One region of the Bacillus cihuensis genome, then DNA from elsewhere that is predicted to be linked to it. Evidence: riboswitches for the same ligand, from Rfam matches in the RefSeq annotation. Region 1 holds a riboswitch; the other holds the start of a gene.

Evidence for each region. A riboswitch is a leader RNA that binds a small molecule or an ion and turns the genes downstream of it on or off. The one in region 1 is predicted to bind S-adenosylmethionine.
Region 2: linked by a shared signal. The riboswitch ahead of fbpA (Fur-regulated basic protein FbpA) and the one ahead of V179_RS0101775 (aliphatic sulfonate ABC transporter substrate-binding protein) in region 1 are both predicted to bind S-adenosylmethionine.

What each region holds. Positions count from the first base shown of each region.
Region 1 is NZ_AYSD01000010.1:397,368-401,733, reverse strand. It holds gene V179_RS0101780 (ABC transporter permease) at 1-733, opposite strand, end outside; gene V179_RS0101775 (aliphatic sulfonate ABC transporter substrate-binding protein) at 777-1,757, opposite strand; SAM riboswitch class I at 2,060-2,167, opposite strand; gene V179_RS0101770 (DUF4179 domain-containing protein) at 2,704-4,366, opposite strand, start outside.
Region 2 is NZ_KI632497.1:393,390-397,755, forward strand. It holds gene V179_RS0120110 (acyl-CoA thioesterase) at 99-608, opposite strand; gene V179_RS0120115 (GNAT family N-acetyltransferase) at 1,144-1,665, shown strand; gene V179_RS28415 (aspartyl-phosphate phosphatase Spo0E family protein) at 1,821-2,003, opposite strand; gene fbpA (Fur-regulated basic protein FbpA) at 2,351-2,536, opposite strand; SAM riboswitch class I at 2,973-3,076, opposite strand; gene V179_RS0120130 (MFS transporter) at 3,138-4,352, opposite strand.

The DNA of each region.
Region 1 (4,366 bases):
TTGAAATAATTAAATCTGGTGAGTAAATATTTTGTCCATATACTAGTAAATAGCCAATTCCTTTGCTTGCTCCCATTAATTCTGCTGCTACTACAAACATCCACCCAAGACCAAGTCCACTGCGAATTCCAACTAGAAATGATGGCAAGGATGCTGGCAGAATGATTTTTCGGATAAGCTGAAACGAATTAAAATTATAGATTTTACCTATTTCAATTAATTTGCGATCCACTCCCTGGATCCCAGACACAATATTGAGATAAACCGGAAAGAAAACACCGACTGCGATCAAGACAACCTTCGATGACTCGCCAATCCCCATCCACAAAATGAATAAAGGAACCCAAGCTAGAGAAGGGATTGATCGAAAGGCTTGGATTAGTGGATCAAATAAACTTTCAACTATTTTCATATAGCCCACAGCTGCTCCTAAAATAAGTGCAGCTGCCACCCCAATAATAAAACCAAGGAAAAGTCTATAAAGAGTAATCCCCATATGGCTCCACAATGTTCCTTCACCTGCCATATTGAGAATCATATAAAAAATAGATGTTGGCGCAGGCAGAAGATGCTGAGGAAAAACGCCAATGTTACTTAAATACTCCCAAATGATTATGAGCAAAACAGGTATTATACTGCCTAAAGCTACGGTCTTTACCGTTTGATTTAATTGGAACCCCTTTTTTGTTTTTACCGGAAGTCGGGATGAGACAGCGTTCGTTTTCCCACTCATTCATAGTCTCCCTTTCAATAGTGGCTGTTTAAACAGTCACTTGTTATTTAATCACTGCTTTTGCAAATTCATCATGAATCAATTCATCTACTAAGGAATCTGCATTTGCACTTTTTTGGATGATGTCACCCTTTTGCAAAATGCTACCAGCTGAAATCAATGCCTCTTTTTGCACATCTCCAGGAATTGGACTTGAAAAATCATTCCGTTCCATTTGCTTATTGGCTACATTAGAACTGATTTGCGCTTCACTTGCTAAGATTTCTGCCGCTTCTTCTGGGTTTTCAAGTACCCATTTTCTCGCTTTTTCATAAACTTCAATGACCTTTTCAACTTCTGCAGGATATTTCTTAGCAAAATCGCTTCTTACATTTAGCGTCCCATAAGTGTTGAATTCAGGATTCCGATAAAAGATTCTTGTATCAGCTTCCAATTCCAATTTAGCCATATGCGGATCAAGGCCAGCCCATGCATCAACTTGGCCAGTTGTTAATGCAGTTCCTCCATCAGCATGCTGAAGGTTCACAATTTCCACATCGGTTGGAGCCAAACCTGCTTCATCAAGCGCTCGTAGCAGGAAGATGTAAGGATCAGTGCCAATCGTTGCTGCAATTTTTTTTCCCTTTAAATCTTTGACCGATTGAATCGAAGAATCTTTCTTCGTTACAAGTGCTGTCCATTCAGGCTTGGAAAAAATATAAACAGACTCAATTGGTGCACCTTTGGATTTAGCTATTAAAGCTGCAGCCCCAGCCGTTGAGCCAAAATCGACACTACTGCTATTTAAAAATTCAAGAGCTTTGTTGCTGCCTTGGCTAAGTACAAATTCAACTTTAATTCCGTCTTTTTCAAACGCTTCCTCAGCCCAGCCAAATTTCTTTAAAACAAGGCTTATCGGGGAATAATATGCATAATCTAGGACAATTTTTTTAGGCTTTTCATCTTTAGCGGTCGTACTACTTGAACACCCTGCGACACCTATTAGTAAAAATAATGCTGTCAATAATCCGAACCATTTTTTCATTGAACTTTACCCTCCCATTTGAACATACAATTTTTAATTTTATCTTTCACAAGCAATCGTAAGTTGAGGTCTGAGTTGAAGTTTTTCCAAACGAATCAGCGTATCCTGAATCTTGTAGACGAACGACACCGCCAATGATAATTTGTATTTTCGATGTCAGATTCGTTCTTTTAGCTAGATCGCACTATCTTAATTTGAAAGAGATGTAACAGCACCTCTTTTTTTCATGGAATACAAAAACCCCCCTCTAACATTAAAGATAGAAGGGGGGCGTGAATAAACAAATAAAACAATCGTCCACCTTCTCATCTTCGGAATCGTCTTACTTCCTCTGAAATTGGCACCGGGCATTATTAATGCTGGTTGCCGAGGTTTCTTAGGGTCAGTCCCTCCACCTCTCTTGATAAGAAGAAAATCAATATTTAATTCTTTAAAATTGATAATACAGCCTTGAAAACATTCAGTCAATACTTTTTCTGAAATTTTAGAATAATCGAATTTTTAATGACAAGTTTACCTACTTGTTCACTAGTCATTCTATCCCGAACAATTACATATGTAAACATCTGTTATCATGCAGCGCCGACTACAAATCGCCCGTTTCGTTCAATTATGTGATTCAATCACTTTCTTAATATACCTTCCTTCTGTAAATTCCGTAAAATCTCTCAATGCACAAAGTCTTTCTTGATTATTTTTCATAAATATCAGTGATTCTTTGCTATTGTTTCTTTCCGTTTAATTGTCTTATCAATCACTTGAAAAAGACAAAATTGTGCCAACAAAAAAATCAGAGCTGCAACTCTGATTTTTTGATTGGTAATAATCATTATTTTAATATAAACTTTATTTACATTTTATCTCTTTATGCGTAGTTCTCCTCATTAATTAGGATTCGACATTGATTTACTTGTACCATCATACATGCTGAAAGTCCTCACAGTTGTTATTCCAAAGAAAACTTCACAATATCATCTACGTATTCCGTTTTGCTATATCCGTTCATAACCAACTTTTTAGAAGTCAAATTGTGATCATGAAGCCGAATATTATAGGTATTATGGAAATAACGAGGCTGCTCTATTTCATTATATGAATATGGGGATTGATTCAGATCGTATTCCATCCCGTTTTTATCAACGAGCACATCTTCAATTTCCATCTCCATAGAAAGAAATTGATTTTCATCCTCACTAACGATATCAAAATGAAGTACCTCATATGCTCGATTCTTCATTTCACGATTGCTTATAACAATGTTGGTAGACTGTTCATCTTCTTGCTTGTCTAAAATGATTGTACTGCCAGCGTAATTAAAAGTTTGCGGAAATTCTTGAATTTCATCCAATTTGATTGTTTGATTTTCATTCAATGTTAGGTAAACAGATTTAAACTGAATGTTAACTTCTTTTGGCTTTTCTCCTAATAGAGGGTCAAACCTTATTTGAAAAGTATCCCAATTCATATTATTCTGTGAAAAAATAAAAGTGCTGCCATATATATTCGCTTTCACTTTTTGATTGTTCACTTCTAGATCGTTGAAATTAATACTTTCTATCCGCTTTTCCGGCTGTTCATTATTTACACTTACCTGAAGAAGCGTAGCTGTTGGAGCCATGATTAGTTTATCAAATCGAACCGGAATTCCCTCTATTTCTATTTCCTTATTCAATGCATATTCGGTGGAAGGCTGTTTTGTTACAGGTATCTCGAAGTCCCATTCCCCACTTTTATTTTCTATATTCATATAATCCCAAGAAGTGTTTTGCTTTGATGAATCACGAATCAATTTCTTAAGATGTGTAATTTTAAGTTTGATTGTCCCGCTATCCCCCTTCAGCGGTTGTAGACTCATCTTCCCTTGATACATGTTTTTCTCTTTTCTATTAATATCTGATTCTAGTTCAGGTGGATAGTAAATTGGAAATGTATCATAGTGCATGATTTCATAATCATTTTCCACATCAACCCCATCACCTAAATTTAACATATATTGATTGTCTGCATTTTTATCTTCTATTTCGTAAAAAACAAGCGTCTGCAACTCATCGGCAATGACACTCTTAATCTTCACTTTCACCCCTTCGCTTTCTGCTACCAAGTTCAGCCTTTGGCCATTCCCCTGTTGTAGAAAAGTACGCAATTGCGGATCTTCCTCTGTTAACAAATAATAGAGATAAGGAATCACTCCTGTAAAAAAGCCGATTCCCATCACTAACACGCATACACTCGCCAAAGTGAGCCCCTTTCGCTGCCGCTTCTTTCTCTTCTGTTTTCTATGCTTTTCTTGTTCTTGTAGCCTTTCTTTGACATTCTCCATGAAACTATCTGGAATATGTAACTCAACCCTTTCAGTTAGATTTAACATAGTTAACCGGGCATCTTGAAAGGTAGCTAGATCCTCCTGACATTGTTGACAATGATAAATATGTACTTCGAAATCAATCTTTTTCGATCGCTCCATAGCTCTTTCTAAATAATTTAGGTAATCCTTGCGATAATCCATACAACCATGAAAGCTTGTTTCAGAATACATTCCATTTCTAAGTGACTGGATTCCAGAAGACAAAAGCTCGTTCACCTTTTCCGCTGAAACTTGGAGGAGATAT
Region 2 (4,366 bases), on a different contig from region 1:
TTTATTAAAGATGGTCTATGTAGTCGAAAGATAGTTTCATGAAACCCAAACTTTATTGTCCAAAACAAAAACGACCTTTTTTAAGGTCGCTCTGTTTTTTAAAGTCGGTGAGTCCCAAAAATATCGGCAATTGCTTTTGTATCTTCTCTTCGTTTTTTTCTCGCTTCTGCTCTCACCACAGCTGATTCATATAGTTTTTTCTCCATCTCAGACTGCGGAATAATACTAGGCACATATGTTGGTTTTTCATTTTCATCTAGAGCAACGAATGTCAAAAATGAAATTACGCATAAATTCCGACTACCAGAAAGCAAATCCTCTGCAATTACCTTGACAACTACTTCCATCGAAGTTCTGCCTGTATAAGTGACAAATGCCTCTAAACAGACAGCATTTCCTTCATGGATTGGATGGAGAAAGTCGACAGAATCCGTTGATGCCGTAACAACAGATCTTCTTGAATGACGCATTGCAGAAATAGCCGCTACATCATCTATGTAGGCCATTAATTTTCCACCAAACATCGTTCCATTATTGTTCGTATCCGGTGGTAATACTAAACTTGTTTTTACCACAAGTGAATCTCTGCAATATTTCTGTTCTTCCATTATTCAAACTCCCCTGTCCAATTCAATCTCTTTTTACGAGCAGTAACCATTTCCCAAAAGGTTTAATTTTTAGCTAAACGACCATAATCGGTCTAAATCAAACAAGATAAACAAGCTCACTGCCCATCTCTTATTTTACTTTACATATATCGAAAATACCCGTAGTAACTGAAGTTTTAATTTTCTGGTGAACAATACATAGGGACGTAATTTTTCTTAGACCTTCTAGTAAATAGCATAATCTCTTTTAAAAAAGAAATATCACGCTACCAATCATTTTATATTTCATGTATGATATGCTTACAAACTTGTATGGCGTTAAAACGCCACCATTTACCATGAAGGATTAATCATGTAGCACGCTACAACCAGCTAATGACAATGGTGGCGGTGCGGAGTCGGATTTTAAGGTATCTTCTAAAATAAAATCTGTATATCCTAAAGTCAAAGATCGGCTTTAGTAATAAGTCACAAAGCCCTGCCCCATGTCCTTCATTCAAAAAATATTTTCATTCACCAAGAAGGGGTATTGCACATGGATCATTCATTACAATTTCGACTTGCTTCATTAGAGGACTTGCCAAGAATAGTGGAAATTTACAATTCAACCATAGCTTCGAGAATGGTAACAGCTGACATTTTGCCGGTATCCGTTGAATCAAGACTAGCTTGGTTTCATGATCACATTCCTGATAAAAGACCATTATTTGTAATAACGTTAGATGATCAGACTGCCGGTTGGCTAAGCTTCCAATCGTTTTATGGAAGACCTGCATATAACACAACTGCTGAAATAAGTATCTATTTGGATGATTCGTTTCGCGGGAAAGGTCTTGGTGGACTTGCTATCCAGAAAGCCATTGATTTATGTCCATCTTTAAACATTGCTACAATACTCGGTTTCGTATTCGGTCACAATGCACCAAGCATTAAATTGTTTGAGAAATTCGGTTTCGAAAGGTGGGGTAATCTGCAAAAAATCGCCTTGCTCGACGGCATCGAACGAGATTTAATCATTTTAGGAAAAAGAGTGATACACGAAAATAGGTTTAAGTAAAACTTCAATCAGTGGGGGGCTTTCATCCGTTAATCCGGGATAACAAAAGGATGTCAAATCGGAAGCTCGTCACTGGTCACATTATACTTTATGTGTTAGTACGAGATCTCACCTTTCCAAACATCCTCTTATATATGACTATTTCGATACATCTTCTAGTAATCTTTACCATATTGTACATCCTTGAACGGCGTAATGTTGAAGATATTTATTAATGTGTCAAGCTCTTGACTCGCTCTAATTGTTTGCTTATTTGAAAGTCCAAAACCCTTTGCTAGCTTAATCATTTCTTCACGCTTTTTTTCAATTTCAATGGATAATTGAAGGAAAGATTCCATCACTACCTCACACTCCATCACCTTTTTGACTTATTTTAAAATAATTTTAGAGTTATCTTCAAATAAAAGCAATATTTTACAATAAAAGTTCCACTTCATTATTATAGAATTCGCAAAATTGTCACATTTTATACATTTTATACATTTGTAAAGTAAGGAATCAATCTAAACGGACAAAACAAAGAGGATGTCCAATATATAAGATCAGTTCCCACAACTACTACTTACAGTTTAAATGACGTGTATTGTAACACATTAAACGATGTAGTGTGTGCTGGATCAGACTCTTTTTGGACATCCTCTTTAATAAAATTAGCTAATCGATATATTTAATTTGGCATCCTCTGCTAAGTGACAATATTTTTAATAGAAGAATGCTCTTTATTTTGTATTTGTGCAAATTCTTTTTCTAAAATATTTAAGGATACATCATATAAATGTTTTTGATCGGACGTTTTATACACTCCGTGGGATAATAATAGTTCGATTAATAACGCTTTTTTATTTTCAATCATCTTCATAATTTCTGACATTCCGTACACCTCTTACTTTACTTCACTATTTTTTATTTTGGCTCTGTTAAACTTGCCTGTTGATTGGAACATAAGGCGGCAGCATTTGCGGGCGGTCCGGGAGCCTCCTCTGCGCTGTGCGCCTGTGGGTTCTCCCCTTTGACTAGCTTTTCTAAGGAGTCACACGCCTATCGCTCGTGCCCCAAATCAACAATGAGCTTTAACATTGCCTTTATTTTAATAAATGATTATTTAACAAGCTTATTTAATATAAAATTTCTTCAACAACTTTATATACCATCCCTACAAGCACTTCAAACATTATTTTAGTAAATTAAAACGATCATACGACCAGTTTGTGAGAAATATAGCCTTTTAATACAGTTAGATTACAACTAGAAATACGAAAAGCCTCTTCTTAAACAAGAAGAGGCTTAATTGCACGATCATTAGACTCTTCTTATCTTCCAAGCCTTCGCTTGTTGGATGTGGCACAGTGCTCATGTGAGTCTGTTGCCGAGGTATCGCTGGGCCAAGTCCCTCCACCTCTCTGGATAAGAATTATAAATTATTTATGTTAATGCCATTATACGATGTATTCCAATTTAAGTCAATAGACGTCTTATTCATCCTGTAAAACAGTGTTTTTTGTTTCTTTCCCCCAAACTAACACAACAAATGCTCCCAACAAGATTGCAATTGTAAAAATAGTAAAAACAACATTAAGTGAAGTTCCCGCTGCAACAAAATATCCGATTAGAAGCGGCCCTAAAACTCCACCAACTCTCCCAACAGCAGCAGCCATCCCCGCTCCAGTTCCTCGAATCGTTGTCGGATACTGTTCAGGAGTATACGCATAAAGCGCACCCCATGCTCCTAAATTAAAGAATGATAATAGCATCCCCGACGTGATGAGCATCGGTAGTCCCTCTGCAGCTCCGAAGAAATAGGCACTTACGGCTGTTCCAGTTAAATACGTGACAAGAACGAATTTTCTGCCCAGTCGTTCAATTAACCATGCTGCGGTAAAATACCCAGGTAGCTGAGCTAAGGTCATAATTAGCACATACTCAAAACTTTTGATCAAACTAAATCCTTTCATTACCATAACACTCGGAAGCCATAAAAACATTCCGTAATAAGAAAACACAACACAAAACCATAGAATCCATACTACAAGAGTTTGTTGCCTATGTTCTCTTGCCCACACACTCTTGATATTTTCCTTAATCGTTGGCTTCCTCTTCTTCTCAAGGGCAACATACTTTGGAGAATCCGGTAGATGCAAGCGTAAATATAGGGCATAAAACGCGGGAAGAGCACTTAAAATCAACGCGATTCTCCATCCGTATTCAGGAATAACAAAATAGGAGATTAAAGCAGCAATAAGCCAGCCCAACGCCCAAAAGCTTTCGAGTAAAACAACCACTTTCCCTCTTTTTTCAGCAGGTACGCTTTCTGAAACTAGCGTTGAAGCAACTGGAAGCTCTCCGCCCAGCCCCATCCCAATAAAAAAGCGCAGTACTAAAAATAAAGCCAAAGATGTAACAAGTGCTGATACGCCACTGCCAATAGAAAATAATAGTAGGGTAATGATAAACACTTGCTTTCTTCCAATACGATCAGCCATTATTCCGAAAAGTAAGGCACCAAACACCATACCTATCGAATTAATACTTCCAATCCAGCCCACTTGTTGACTCGTCAAATGCCATTCTGCTTGTAATGCCACCAAAATAAATGACAGCATACCAACGTCCATCGCATCAAACATCCAACCGAGTCCAGCTACGCCAAGCAACCTGCGATTAGAAATTGTTTTTGTTTTCCCTTCCATGACAGTCCTCCTGA